Regions from separate parts of the Pyruvatibacter mobilis genome, predicted to be linked through region 1. Evidence: predicted binding sites of a transcription regulator. Region 1 holds the regulator's gene; the other holds the start of a gene.
What was found. The regulator PhoB, encoded in region 1, activates phosphate uptake and scavenging genes when phosphate is short. The targets are predictions, from matches to a motif close to TGTCATNNANCTGTCAT.

Region 1 (7,286 bases):
GCAACCCGCTTGCCGGCGATGGGGCCGCGATGCTCTTCGAAGGTGAGGATGTCGGCCATGAGCTGGCAGGGGTGGCCGGCATCTGACAGGCCGTTGATGACGGGCACGGTGGCGTGCTCGGCAAGCTCGACCATCTTGGCGTGGTCGTCGGTGCGCAGCATGATGATGTCGACATAGCGCGACAGGACGCGGGCGGTGTCGGCCACCGTCTCGCCGCGGCCCAGCTGCATTTCCCCGCCATTGAGCAGCAGGGTTTCGCCGCCCAGCTGGCGCATCGCCACGTCGAAGGAGACGCGGGTGCGGGTGGAGGGCTGCTCGAAGATCATCGCCAGCAGGTAGCCATCCAGCGGTTTATCCGCATCCGGACGGCCTTTCGGCCAGCCGGTGCGCGCCGTCTTGGCATCGCGCGAGCGGTCAAGGATCGAGCGCAGGGCGGCCTTGTCGATGGTGTTGAGGTCGATGAAATTCTTGTGGGCCATGTTTCAGGGCACCTCAGGTTGCGGCTGCGCCGGATGCGTCCCCCTCCCGGGATTGCGACAGCGCTGCACAGACGGACTCGATACGCGACACGGCATCGGCCGCTTCGTCCTCGGAAATGATGAGCGGCGGGAGCAGGCGGACCACATTGTCGCCAGCCGCCACGGTGAGCAGGCCCTTCGCCATGAGGGCCTTCTGGATATCGGTGTTGGGGGCCTTGCACTTAAGGCCGAGGAACAGCCCGCGGCCGCGCACGGTCTCGATCACGTCGGGATATTCGTCGGCCAGCATGGACAGCCCCTGGGTGAGCCGGCCCGCAACGCGGCGCACATGCTCAAGGAATTCAGGCTGTGCGACTTCATCGATCACCGCGTTGCCCACGGCCATGGCCAGCGGGTTGCCGCCATAGGTGGAGCCATGGGTGCCGGGCGTCATGCCCTTGGCGGCTTCAGCCGTTGCGAGGCAGGCACCCAGCGGGAAGCCGCCGCCAATGCCCTTGGCGGACGCCATGATGTCGGGCACGACGCCCAGATCCATATAGGCAAACAGATGGCCCGTGCGGCCGACGCCGGACTGCACCTCGTCGAAGACCAAAAGAAGGCCGTGCTCATCGGCCAGCTTGCGCAGGGCCTTGATGAAGTCCTTGGAGGCCTCGCGGATGCCGCCCTCGCCCTGGATGGGTTCGATGAGGAAGCCTGCGGTATTGTCGCCGATGGCGGCCTTCACGGCCTCGATGTCGTTGAGCGGCACCTGCACGAAGCCCGGCATCCGGGGGCCGAAGCCATCAAGATATTTTTCCTGGCCGCCGGCGGCGATGGTCGCCAGGGTCCGGCCGTGGAAGGCACCCTCAAAGGTGATCAGCTCGTAGCGCTCAGGGTTGCCGGAGGCTGCATGATATTTCCGCGCCATCTTGATTGAGGCTTCCAGCGCCTCGGCACCGGAATTGGTGAAGAACACCGTGTCGGCGAAGGTGAGGGAAATCAGTTTTTCGGCGAGCTTGGTCTGGCCTTCCACCTGGTAGAGGTTGGAAACGTGCCAGACCTTCTGGGCCTGCCCGGTCAGTGCCTCGATGAGTTTCGGGTGGGCATGGCCGAGCGCGTTGACGGCGACGCCGGCACCGAAATCAAGATACCGGTCGCCATTACTGGCGATCAGCCACGCGCCCTCGCCGCGCTCGAACGAGATGTCGGCGCGCGCATAGGTGGGCAGGACAGGGCTGATGGGCGTCTTGGCGGCGGTACTCACCACGGGGTCTCCGAGAATGCCCGGCGCTTCACGCGGGCGGGCCTGGACAGGAATGCTCCCGATAAATCAGGCCCAGAAACACAAAACGCCGCCGGCGGGCGGCGGCGGGGCCAGATCAGGAAAGCGCGGATTGTTTCTTTTCAGCACGGCCATGTCAATATGCCGCTTGGGACGGAAAAAGGGGCGGAAAATCGCAGTTTTCTGCGCTGCTTTTCCGGGCAGTCAGGGGCGCGGGGACCGGGTCCCGGCGCGCCCCCGGATGCTATGCCCTAGGCCTTGAGCCGGTAGCCCTTCTTGAAGACGTAATGGCACAGGCCCCACAACACCGCGTTGAGGGCCACCAGCACGATGACACCGGTGGTGATGGAGCCGTCCGCATGGCCGGTGAAGCCGTAGCGGAAACCGTCGATCATATAGAAGAACGGGTTGTAGCTGCTGATGCCGCGAGCCACTTCCGGCAGGCGCTCTACCGAGTAGAAGGTGCCTGACAGGAAGGCCAGCGGGGTGATGATGAAATTGGTCACCGCCTGCATGTGGTCGAATTTCTCTGCCCAGACGCCCGCCAGCACGCCCATCAGGGCCAGCGCCAGAGAGGCGGCCAGCACGAAGAAAAGGACGGCCCACCAGTGAGCGACGCCCATGGGGGCAAAGAAGGAAATGACGATGGCCGAGGCCAGCGCCACCACCACGCCGCGGGTGACGCCGCCAAAGGCAAAGGCGGCATTGAGCTCGCCGGGGGACAGCGGCGGCATCAGCATGTCCACCACATTGCCCTGCACCTTGGAAACCAGGATCGAGGACGACGTATTGGCGAAGGCGTTCTGGATCACCGTCATCATGATGAGGCCCGGGCCGAGAAAGGCCAGGTAGGGCACGCCCGCGACGACAGTGTCGGCCCGGCCCATGGCCACGGCGAAGACGGCGAAGAACAGGAGTGCCGTCACCACGGGGCCCGCCACCGTCTGGGTGAACACCTTCATGAAGCGGCGCACTTCCTTGAGGTAGAGGGTCCACAGGCCCAGCCAGTTGACGGAGCCAAACCGGCGCTCGCCGGGCTCAAATTGCACATCGCTCATGATGATCACCCGCCGAACGGGCCCCCAAACGCGGTCCCGGCATGCCTGGCCGGCCCGATGATTTCCCAGACCGCCGATGCCCTGCCCCGCTCTGCGGCGGGTACGGAGGTGGCGGTGTGGTCGGGCTGGCCCGGACGGGGTGAGCCGCACGCCCAAGCGGGCTGCGGCTCTGGCCGGGAGGAAAGACAAAAACGGTCCCGCCGGAAGTAAGCCTGCGGACGCCGTCATGCAAGGGCGCCGCTTTATCCACAGAGGAAGGCGGCGCGACGCACGAAAATCAATATATTGTGGATAACCCCCTATAAAACCACAACATCTCTTGCCGCCGGCTCAAGCGATATTGTAGGTTAACGACACGTTAACACGAGATGTTGTGGTTGCCACCCGCTGGACACCACAAATTCCGGAATGGTTTAGGGGGAGCCGGCGATGTCCTGGACAGATGAACGCGTTGAGCAGCTGAAGCAGATGTGGATGGACGGGCTTTCCGCCAGCCAGATCGCGGCCCGGCTGGGTGGCGTCACCCGCAACGCAGTGATCGGCAAGGTGCATCGCCTGGGCCTGTCCGGCCGCGGCGCGCCGACCCGCGTGACCCGCCGCCGCCCGGCGAGCCCGCGCACGGCGCGCGCCACAACAGCCAGCACAACGACGGCCACACCACGCCGGGAAGCCGCCAAGAAGCCGGCACCTGTCCCTGCGCCGGAACCGGAAGAAGCCGAGCTCCTCAGCGATCCCGCCACCCAGGCCAATCTGCTGGAACTCAACGAGCAGACCTGCAAGTGGCCGATCGGCGACCCGGGCGATGAGAACTTCCATTTCTGCGGCCGCCGTTCGGCCCCTGGCCTGCCCTATTGCGCAGCCCACGCCAAGATGGCCTACCAGCCGCTGCCGTCGCGCCGTGAGCGCAAGGACAAGGCACCGCAGCGCCAGTTCCCGAACCGTATGATCGGCTAAGGGGCACCGGTTTCCGGGCCTTCACATTCAAAACCCGATATGCCACATGCAAAAGGCGGATCCTCCCAAGGGTCCGCCTTTTCATTTGGGGTCTTTCCGGAAGCCCCCCGCGGTCTGCTGAGGCGTGGTCAGTCGCGGAAGTGCTCATCCAGCGCGTAGCCCGCGGAGCGGACGGTGCGGATCGGGTCCTGCTCGCCGGGATTGTTGAGCGCCTTGCGGAGGCGGCCGATATGCACGTCCACCGTGCGGGCCTCCACATAGACATCCGAACCCCAGACAGCATCCAGAAGCTGCTCGCGGCTGAACACGCGGCCGGGATGCTGGATCAGGTGATCAAGCAGGCGGAACTCGGTGGGGCCGAGATGGATTTCCCGGTCGCCGCGGCGCACCCGGTGGGCAGCCCGGTCAACGGCTACGTCGCCGAAGGTAACGATGTCCTCGGTAAGGGCCGGGCGGATGCGGCGCAGCACCGCGCGGACGCGCGCCAGAAGCTCGGTCATCGAGAAGGGCTTGGTGATGTAGTCATCCGCGCCGGTATCAAGCCCGCGCACCCGGTCGGCTTCCTCGCCGCGCGCCGTGAGCATGATGATGGGGATGTTGCGCGTTTCACTGCGGCCGCGCAGGCGGCGGCACAGCTCGATGCCGGAGACCTGCGGCAGCATCCAGTCCAGCAGCACCAGATCCGGCTGCTGCTCGTCGACGATCATCATCGCCTCTTCGCCATCCGCCGTCGTGGTGACGCGGTAGCCTTCCTTCTCCAGATTGTACTGGAGCAGCGTCGTCAGCGCGGCCTCGTCCTCGACGACAAGCACTTGCGGTTGTGTCTTCATGGGTCGTGTACCGGTTGAGCTGGAGCCGGGTGCGCCGGACATGGATGCTGAGGCGAGGTTCATTCAGCTGTTCCTGCGTCCTTGGAGGGCATGTCCTTGGGATATTCGAGCGTGGTGACGCTCGTCGTGTCGCCCTTGGGCCGGTTCTGGCCGATATTCTCGCCCTTCACCAGGAACTGGATGGTCTCGGCGATATTGGTGGAGTGATCCCCGATGCGCTCGAGGTTCTTGGCCACGAAGAGAAGATGCGTACACAGAGAAATGGTGCGCGGGTCTTCCATCATGTAGGTAAGCAATTCGCGGAACAGCGAATTGTACATCTCGTCGATTTCCTCGTCGCGGCGCCACACCACCATGGCACGCTCGTGATCGCGCTGGGCATAGGCATCCAGCACTTCCTTGAGCTGGGTCAGCACCTGGCGGCCCATGCGGCCGAGGCCCTGCATGGCGCGGCCGGGGCTGGCCTGGTCCACGGCCTGGGCGCGCTTGGCGATGTTCTTGGCAAGGTCGCCGATGCGCTCGAGGTCAGACGAGATCTTGATGGCGGAGATGGTTTCGCGCAGGTCGATCGCCATGGGCTGGCGCAGGGCGATCAGGCGCAGGGCCTGAGCCTCGATGTCCACTTCCAGCTCATCGATCTGCTTGTCAGAGGCAATGGTCTGTTCGGCGAGGGTGCGGTCGCGGCGGGTGATGGCGTCGATGGAATCGGCAAGCTGCCGTTCCGCAAGGCCACCCATGCGCGCGAGGCTCTCATTGATCCGGTCAAGGGCCTCTTCGAAGGATGAAACGATATGTCCCTGCACGTGGGTTTCTCCCGAAACGCAATGGGGCGGAGCGGCATGGATGTCATGCCGCACAGGCCCCGCCGCACCTGTTGTTGCCTTGCCGGTGGCGTGGTTGCCAGCGGGCGGAAAGTGCCAGTCTATGCCAATTCACTGCAAAGCCAATCGGCAGATCCGCCCCGGCTGACGCGGCTTACCCGAAGCGGCCGGTGATGTAATCCTGCGTCCGCTCGTCGGTGGGGTTGGTGAAGATCTGCTCGGTGTCGCCCTCTTCCACCAGGATGCCAAGGTGGAAGAACGCGGTGCGCTGCGACACGCGGGCGGCCTGCTGCATGGAGTGGGTGACGATGGCGATGGTGTAGTTTTCCTTCAGCTCGTCGATCAGTTCCTCGATGCGCGCGGTGGCGATCGGGTCAAGCGCCGAGCAGGGCTCGTCCATCAGGATCACTTCCGGCGACACGGCGATGGCGCGGGCGATGCACAGGCGCTGCTGCTGACCGCCGGAGAGGCCGGTGCCCGGTTCGCCGAGACGGTCCTTCACCTCGTCCCACAGGCCTGCACGCTGAAGGGATGTCTCGACGATCTCGTCCATCTCCTTCTTGTTGTTGGCGATGCCGTGGATGCGCGGGCCGTAGGCGATGTTGTCGTAGATCGACTTCGGGAACGGGTTCGGCTTCTGGAACACCATGCCGATGCGGGCGCGGATTTCCACGACGTCCACATTGGGGTCGTAGATGTCGTCGCCATCGAGCTTGATGGAGCCTGACACGCGGGCAATATCCACCACATCGTTCATGCGGTTGAGGCAGCGCAGATAGGTGGACTTGCCGCAGCCCGACGGGCCGATGAGCGCGGTCACCTGGTTCTGGCGGATGTCGAGATTGACGTCGAACAGCGCCTGCTTCTCGCCGTAGAACACGTTGACGTTGCGGGTTTCCATCTTCACCTGCGCATCGGCGGGTGAGGCCTGACCGCGGGCGTGCTGTGCGATGTCTTCAGCTACTGACATGGGTCTATCCCCTTTTGAAAACTACCAGCGGCGCTCGAAGCGGCGGCGCAGGAGAACGGCAAGCGCGTTCATCAGAACAAGGAAGGTGAGCAGCACCATGATGGCGGCGCTGGTCTTGGCGACGAAGGCCCGTTCGGGGCTGTCGGCCCAGATGTAGATCTGCACCGGCAGCACGGTGGCCGGATCGGTAAAGCCGCCGGGCACGTCCACGATGAAGGCGACCATGCCGATCATCAGGAGCGGTGCTGTTTCGCCCAGCGCCTGCGCCATGCCGATGATGGTGCCGGTGAGAATACCCGGCATCGCCAGCGGCAGCACGTGGTGGGTGATGACCTGCACCTTGGAGGCACCGACGCCGAGGGCTGCTTCGCGGATCGACGGGGGCACCGCCTTGAGCGCTGCGCGGGTGGCGATGATGATCGTCGGAAGCGTCATCAGCGCCAGCACCATGCCGCCGACCAGCGGGGCGGAGCGCGGCAGGCCGAAGAAATTGAGGAACATGGCAAGACCGAGCAGACCGAACACGATGGAAGGCACGGCGGCCAGGTTGTTGATGTTCACCTCAATCAGATCGGTGATGCGGTTCTGCGGCGCGAATTCCTCAAGATAGATGGCGGCCAGAACGGCAATCGGGAAGGACAGGAGCAGGGTGATCGTCAGGGTCAGGAAGGACCCGACGACGGCGCCCCAGATGCCTGCCTGCTCAGGGGCGCGGCTGTCGCCCTTGGAGAACAGCACATCGGCGAAGGTGCTCTCGATGGAGCCGTCCTTCTGAAGCTCAAGCAGCCAGGTGGCGGTGCGGTCCTTGATCTGGCGGCCGGTTTCCGGCGTCACCAGCTTCACCACGGTCCACTCGCCGGCCTGGGCCGGTGTGTCGCTGTCGAGCGGCACGAAGGCTTCGCCCTCGATGGTC
Region 2 (7,286 bases), 1.4 Mb from region 1:
ACAGGAACAGAAGAAGAGGTGGGCAAGCCTGTCGGTCAGGACGACGGCCTTACCACCTTCGTTACGCTCCTTGGCCTTGAGGGAGCGCGCAAGAAGGCCGATGAACTGGTGGAGAGCGCGTGCGCGCATCTGGCACCATTTGGAGCCAGTGCGGACACGCTGCGTGCTGTGGCACGCTTTGTTGTCGAGCGTAATCAGTAATCCGGCAGATCATCTGCACGTGATGGAGAATATGAGAATGGCCGAAGGTCACACCCCTGCTAAGCCGACCGAATTTCTGAGCCGCATCGACATGCCGGCCGACCTGCGCCAGATCGCGCAGGAAGATCTGGGCCATGTGGCGGAAGAAGTCCGGCAGGCGGTTATCGAGGCGGTGTCTCAGACCGGCGGCCATCTCGGGGCAGGGCTCGGCGTGGTCGAACTGACCGTGGCGCTGCACTACGTGTTCAACACGCCCGACGACAAGCTGATCTGGGATGTGAGCCACCAGTGCTACCCGCACAAGACATTGACTGGCCGCAAGGGCCGCCTCAACACCCTGCGTACGGGCGGTGGTCTGTCAGGCTTCACTTCACGGGCGGAAAGCGAGTTCGATCCGTTTGGCGCGGCCCATTCGTCCACGGCGATTTCTGCCGGGCTCGGCTTTGCTGCCGGTCGTGATTTCATGAAGCGCGACAATCAGGTGGTGGCGATTGTCGGTGACGGCGCCATGTCCGCCGGCATGGCCTTCGAAGGTCTCAACAATGTCGGGTCTGAGAAGCGCCGCATGGTGATCATTCTCAATGACAACCACATGTCGATCGCGCCTCCGGCCGGTGCTCTGTCCGAATATCTGACGGAGCTGCGCGCTTTTATGCCGGATGAGGCAACGCGCGATGCCGGTATCGCCAAGGAAGGCCTGCCCAGCTTTGTTGACCGTCCGACCATGTTCGATGATCTCGGGGTCCCCTATGCCGGTCCGTTCGATGGGCATGACGTTGATGAAATGGTTCGTGTGCTGACGGCTGCGCGGGATCACGATGGTCCGATCCTGCTGCATGTCATCACCCGCAAGGGCAAGGGGTATGCTCCCGCTGAAGCCTCTGCTGATTGCTATCACGGTGTGTCCAAGTTCAATGTGGCCGATGGCAAGCAGGACAAGGCAGCCCCCAAGGCACCGAACTACGCCAAGGTTTTTGCCGGGACGCTGATCGACCTCGCAAAGGAAGACGAGCGCATTGTCGCCGTCTCTCCGGCCATGCCGGACGGGTCGGGCCTTACGCAATTCGGTGAGATCTATCCGGACCGGCATTTCGACGTTGCGATTGCAGAGCAGCATTGCGTCACCTTCTGCGCCGGCATGGCGGCGGAAGGTATGCGCCCGTTTGCAGCGGTCTATTCCACCTTCCTGCAGCGCGGATACGACCAGGTCATCCACGATGTGGCGATCCAGAAGCTTCCAGTCCGCTTCGCTATCGACCGGGCAGGCATGGTGGGCGCCGACGGCGTGACCCATCAGGGCGCCTATGACATTGCCTATCTCGCCTGTGTGCCCAACATGGTGCTGATGGCCTCCGGCAACGAAGCTGAACTCGTGGACATGGTCACGACGGCGGCTGCGTTCGATGAGGGCCCCATCGCCCTGCGGTATCCGCGTGGCGAAGGTGCCGGCGTCGATATGCCGGAGAAGGGCCGGGTGCTGGAAATCGGCAAGGGCGAAGTCCTGCGTGAAGGCAGCAAGGTGGCCATTCTCAGCTATGGCTCCCGCCGCCACGACGCACTGGCGGCAGCCGACAAGCTCGCGGCCATGGGCCTGTCCACCACCGTGGCCGATGCCCGCTTCGCCAAGCCGATGGACGATGATCTGGTGCGCGATCTCGCCACCAATCATGAGTTGCTAGTGACGGTCGAAGAAGGTTCGATCGGCGGCTTCTCGGCACTGGTGTTCGACAGCCTCGTGCGCCAGAAGCTCGACCAGGGGCACGCCCGCCTGGTGCCGGTGTTCATGCCGGATATCTTCATTGATCACGACAAGCCGGCTGTGCAGGTGACGGCGGCAGGCCTTGATGCCGCGGGCATCGTGGCGCGGGTTCTGGATGCGTTGGGCATGGACGCCCAGCGCGCCATGGCCGCGGCTGCGGCTGGCGCTGAATAGGCGCTGCTCTACTTCAGCTTGAAAGGCAGGTCCTTGCTGGTGCAGCGGACCATGTTGCCGGGCAGGTCTTCCGGCATGCCGACACCTGTGCCGGTGAGGAACGTGATGCCTGCATTCACAGCCATGTCGATTTCGGCATGGTTGTGGAGTTGAACGGCCGCCGGCAGCTTTTTCATCTTGTGAACAGCCTGCGTAAAGGTGGGCAGGTTCTGCAGAAGACGCGTCCGCAGTGGGCCGGGCTTGGGCAGGAACAGGGCGACGGCGGACACACCGGGGCAGGCCGCAAGCCGCATGGTGGCTGCGTTCCAGTTCTCAATGCTCAGAACGATGTTGCGGCTATAGGGTTTGATCTGGCTGATGCGGTCAGCCAGCAGGCTTGTGCCCATGTCTTCCGGTGTTCCCAGAATCTCCACTGTGAAGATTTTGCGCAGATCCTCCGGGATCTCACGAAGGGCGTCGATCACGGTTTCGCGGCCTGCCTGCGTGGACAGGCTTGTGAAATGAACGGGCAGAAGCACGAGAAGCGCAAATTTGTTCTGAAACAGTTCCTGAAGAATCTCCGTGGTCTGACGAATGACCTGGGCGTCGAGTTCGGCAAGGGCAGCATGGTTGCCGCCTGATATCTCGGCAATGCAGTCCTGGAACTGCCCGTTCTCCAGTGCTCGCCAGTCCCCTGCGGTAAAAGTCGACAGCACTTTGCGGGTCGCGTCCCACGTCGGCACGAAGTTCAAGTCGAGCTCCAACGCCTCGTCCACCATGTTCGACATGGAGACCCAGTTGCGCTGGCTTTTCGCTTTTTGATTGATCGGCACAAGACTGATGCCGGATTTTGCTTTCGGTCGGTCCTCGAGCTTGATCTCGGTCAGCTTTGCCGTTGGCTCTTTCGGGGTTGCTGTGATTTCGAACCGCCGCGGTTCCCGGCTGCCGTCGGTGACGATCTCGGTGACCTCAGCTTTCACCATGATGTCGCCGTACTCTTCCTGACCGAAGAACATCTTGGCGAGTGTCGTACACCCCTGTTGAATCAGGGTCTGAGCCTTGTCGATATCCATGGAACCGACGATGACAACATATGTCTCTTCACCGATCCGGAAGAGCTTGTCGCCCGAGCCCAGCAATTTGCCGATGACGGTCTGCACGGCAAGATGAACCCGGCGCTGTACGCGGGTGAACTCAGCATCGCCGATCTTGTCGCGAATGTGGGTAAGCGACAGGATCGCGAGCTTCGCGGATGCACCCTGACCGCCTGCCATGACGTCTGCGAGGGCGCGTTCCCACTCTTCTGAGGCCTGAGGTTTCGGAGGTGTTGGTGTGGCTGCCTGTTGGGGGTGCATGGATTACCTGTTTCTCTCGGCTTTGCCGCCTGTAATGAGACCTTGCACCAAATGGGGTTAACAAGCTTTTACACCCAATGCGTGTGAAGTTTGGGATCATTCCATCTGTTCATGCACCGGTGGTACGGCTGCTGCAGCCCATGGTTGCGGTCCGCGTATCGGGAGATACGCTTTCGATATCCGGAGATTTCCCGGTGGATCAGGACGCTTGTGCCGCCGGACGGTCCTCAGCAGCCTCTGCGGCCTGCTTCGGTTTATGAGGCAGATCGCTGATTCCGCAGCGGACCATGTGGCCAGGGGAGGTGCGGGGCAGGCCTATGGCGCCGCCGATCAGGTGGCGGATGCCTCCCTGCACCGCGCGCGTGAGTTCCTGCGCTGAATTGAGATGCACCACGGCGGGGAGTTTCTTCTGCTTGAGTGTTCTGGACGCGAAGTCAGGTAGGGCATCCAGCATCTTCTGGCGGCTGGGACCTGCAGGCGGGAGCGTCAGGCTCACCGCCTTGATGCCTGGATATGACGCAAGCTCGGCCGTTTTCGGTGTCCAGGTGGCGATCGTCAGTATGGCGGCGCGCACCAGCGTGCAGAGTGACCCGATGCGCTGGGCCAGGATGCCGGGAGCCATGTCTTCGGTTACATCAAAAATCTGTACACTGAACAGCTTGCGGATATCTGCGGGAATATCGCGCATGGCGCCGATAACCACTTCCTTGCCGCGAGGTGTGCTCAGGGCATCCACATGCACGGGGACGATCACCAGCAGGGGCTGGCCGTTGTCGTTGCGTTCGCGCACGATCTTTGTCGTCTGGCGAATGACATGGGCGTCGAGTTCCGCCAGCTTCAGTTCATCGCCGTCGGCGCGGGCGCGGATGCCGTCCTGGATCTGGCCGTCCGACCCGATTGACCAGTAGCCGGCGCAATAGGTGGAGAGTACCTGGTTGGCGGCATCCCAGACGGGAATGAAGTTCAGGGATATCTCGTCAGGCGTCGCGTGGGTGCGCTGCATGGGGCGCCAGCGGCTCAACTCGTCGGACGGTGCCGCCGGTGCCGCGGGCTTGTCCGGTGCTTTCTGCGCGGCCTTTGATGGCGCGACAGGCATCTTCTCGGTGGTCGAGGCGATGATCTCGAAGGTGCGGGCGGCCACCACGCTGCCTGACGGGATCACTTCCTTGCCGTTGGCCTTGAAGGCCAGGTTGCCGAACTGGTCCTGGCCGAAAAACAGGTCCGCCAGCGAGCGGCAGCCATGGGAGATGAGTTTCTCCGCTTCTTCGTAGCCGGTGGACCGGATCAGGATCACATAGGTGTCGTTGCCCGCGGGCACGATCTGGTCGCCTGACCCCAGCAGCTTGCCGATAACGCTTTGAATGGCGATGTGGATGCGCTTGTGGACGCGCTTGAATTCTTCGTCGCCGATCTTCTCTCGGATGGACGCAAGCGACAGCACAGCGAGCTTCGCGGTCGTACCGCGGCCTTCTGCAGCCATGTCGGACATGGCGTCTTCCCACGGCGCTGTCTGCCGGGAAGCGGAGGAGGAGGGCGTGTCTTGCATTGCGGTGCCGTGCATCGTCCTAACCAGATTGCGCCGAATACCCACCCCTAGGTGCGCCTATCAGTAGGGCAAGGGGGTTAACAGCCAGCTAGAAAATGCTCTCGAATTGTCGCTAACCCGTACTTGCGGCGGGTTCTCTTTTGCCGGGCGTTCACATGCTCCGCCTCTGTGACAAAACCGTCATCGGTCGCCTGCTATGGAGCAGGATCAGCGGCCCCAATTGATGATTCACGTGCCATACGCGCCGGGGTGCCGCCGCCACAGCCGGGGCCGCAGGCAGGCCGTATCCCCCGGAGATGTGGCGATCCGTGAGCCGCCTGCCTTGGGAGTGCGCCCGTGCCGCCGTCAGCCATTCAACAGACCCGCAAAAATCTCCAGTCCGCAGTTCATCAGAACAGCGCCGGCACGCGGGCGGGCTTTCTTGAACGCATGTTCACCTTTGCCTTCAAGGGGCTGGTCTATCCGCAGATCTGGGAAGACCCGGAAGTGGACCTCGATGCGCTCAAGCTCACGCCGCAGTCGCGGATGCTCACCATCGCGTCCGGCGGTTGCAACGTGCTTTCCTATCTCACCGCTGACCCGAAAGAAATTATCGCGGTCGATCTCAACCGGGCGCATCTGGCGCTGACGCGGCTCAAGCTGGCAGCGGCCCAGGGTGTGCCAACCTATGAGGCCTTCTACCGGTTCTTTGGTGAAGCGGACGAGCAGGCCAACATCAACACCTACAAGCGTTTTGTGCGGGATCGGTTGGACAAACAAAGCAGGGCCTACTGGGAAGGCCGTGACTGGATGCTGCAGCGGCGCATCTCACTGTTCTCCCGCGACCTATATCACCATGGTTTGCTGGGATACTTCATAGGTGCAGCCCACTGGATGGCCCGGCTGCACGGCACGGATCCGCGCCAGATTGTCTTTGCACGGACGATTGATGAGCAACGCTCGTTTTTCGACAAGGCGCTCGCGCCCCTGTTTGACCGCCGCATGGTGCGCTGGGTCACGTCCAAGAAGATGTCACTTTATGGTCTCGGTATTCCACCGGCGCAATATGAGGCACTGGCAGCTGATGGGGGCGGGGACATGGCGGCCGTGCTCAAGGCACGACTCGAGAAATTGGCTTGCGGCTTTCCAATGGCGGACAATTATTTTGCCTGGCAGGCCTTTGGCCGCGGCTACGCGTCAGGCCCGTCCGGTCCGTTGCCGCCCTATCTGCAGAGTGCCCATTTTCACGAAGTGCAGGACCGCGCTCATCGCGTGACGGTCAATCATCGCTCCGTCACCGAGCAGCTGCAGCGTGAAGCGGATGGCAGCATGGATGCCTATGTGCTGCTGGATGCGCAGGACTGGATGACGGATTCCCAACTCACCGAGCTTTGGGCAGAGATCACCCGCACAGCCCAGCCCGGCGCGCGGGTCGTTTTCCGGACCGCTGGCCAGCTGTCGATCCTGCCGGGGCGGGTGGATGATGACATCATGGCGCGCTGGGAGTACAGGGCTGACGAAAGCCTCGGCTACACGGCGCGGGACCGGTCAGCCATCTATGGCGGTGTTCACCTCTACGTATTCAAGGGCTGACACCGCATGACCGATGCTGCGTCTTCCACCAGCGAGTTGATGGATTCCATCTACCGTACCCAGCGCCACATCTACGACCTGACACGCAAATACTATCTGCTCGGGCGTGACCGGCTGATCCGGGAACTGGCACCGCCGGACGATGGCTGCGTGCTGGAGGTCGGCTGCGGCACAGGGCGCAACCTCATCAAGGCCGCGCGGCGTTATCCCCGGGCGCGCTTTTACGGAATCGATATCTCCGAAGCGATGCTGGAGAAGGCGCGGGCTGAAATCATGCGCGCCGGGTTCGCCCATCGCATTGAGTTGGCCCGCGCGGATGCTGCGAGCTTCGAAGCGCACTCCCTTTTCGGGCGGTCGGATTTTGACCGGGTCTTCTTTTCCTACAGCCTGTCGATGATCCCTCAATGGCGGGAAGCGCTGGGGCAGGGCTTCAGCGTCACGGGTGCGGGCGGCCGGTTGCTGGTCGTGGATTTCGGCATGCAGCAGCGACTGCCGGCATGGTTCCGTCGCCTGCTCATGTGGTGGCTGAAGCAGTTTCACGTCGCTCCGCGCGCGGAGCTTGGTGCTGCTATCGACACATTGGGCAAGGGCCGCACGCAGGAACTCTACGGAGATTATGCCCGCATCGCCGAAGTTGTTCGGTAAGTCCGCGAAAGGGAGCTGTTGGGGACGGCATTTCCCTCTGCAAGGTAAAACCTGC

Region 2: a site for PhoB is predicted at 5,182-5,198, ahead of HG718_RS04950 (BtaA family protein). Genes of this name have one in related genera too.

Annotation. Positions count from the first base shown of each region.
Region 1 is NZ_CP051630.1:2,477,387-2,484,672, forward strand. Features, by position in the region: gene argF (ornithine carbamoyltransferase) at 1-479, opposite strand, end outside; gene HG718_RS11545 (aspartate aminotransferase family protein) at 493-1,722, opposite strand; gene HG718_RS11550 (ABC transporter permease) at 1,992-2,798, opposite strand; gene HG718_RS11555 (GcrA family cell cycle regulator) at 3,228-3,752, shown strand; gene phoB (phosphate regulon transcriptional regulator PhoB) at 3,881-4,582, opposite strand; gene phoU (phosphate signaling complex protein PhoU) at 4,642-5,385, opposite strand; gene pstB (phosphate ABC transporter ATP-binding protein PstB) at 5,558-6,304, opposite strand; partial or broken gene pstA (phosphate ABC transporter permease PstA) at 6,395-7,286, opposite strand, start outside.
Region 2 is NZ_CP051630.1:1,065,710-1,072,995, forward strand. Features, by position in the region: gene HG718_RS04930 (polyprenyl synthetase family protein) at 1-201, shown strand, start outside; gene dxs (1-deoxy-D-xylulose-5-phosphate synthase) at 233-2,134, shown strand; gene HG718_RS04940 (hypothetical protein) at 2,143-3,387, opposite strand; gene HG718_RS04945 (hypothetical protein) at 3,668-4,957, opposite strand; gene HG718_RS04950 (BtaA family protein) at 5,351-6,586, shown strand; gene HG718_RS04955 (class I SAM-dependent methyltransferase) at 6,593-7,231, shown strand.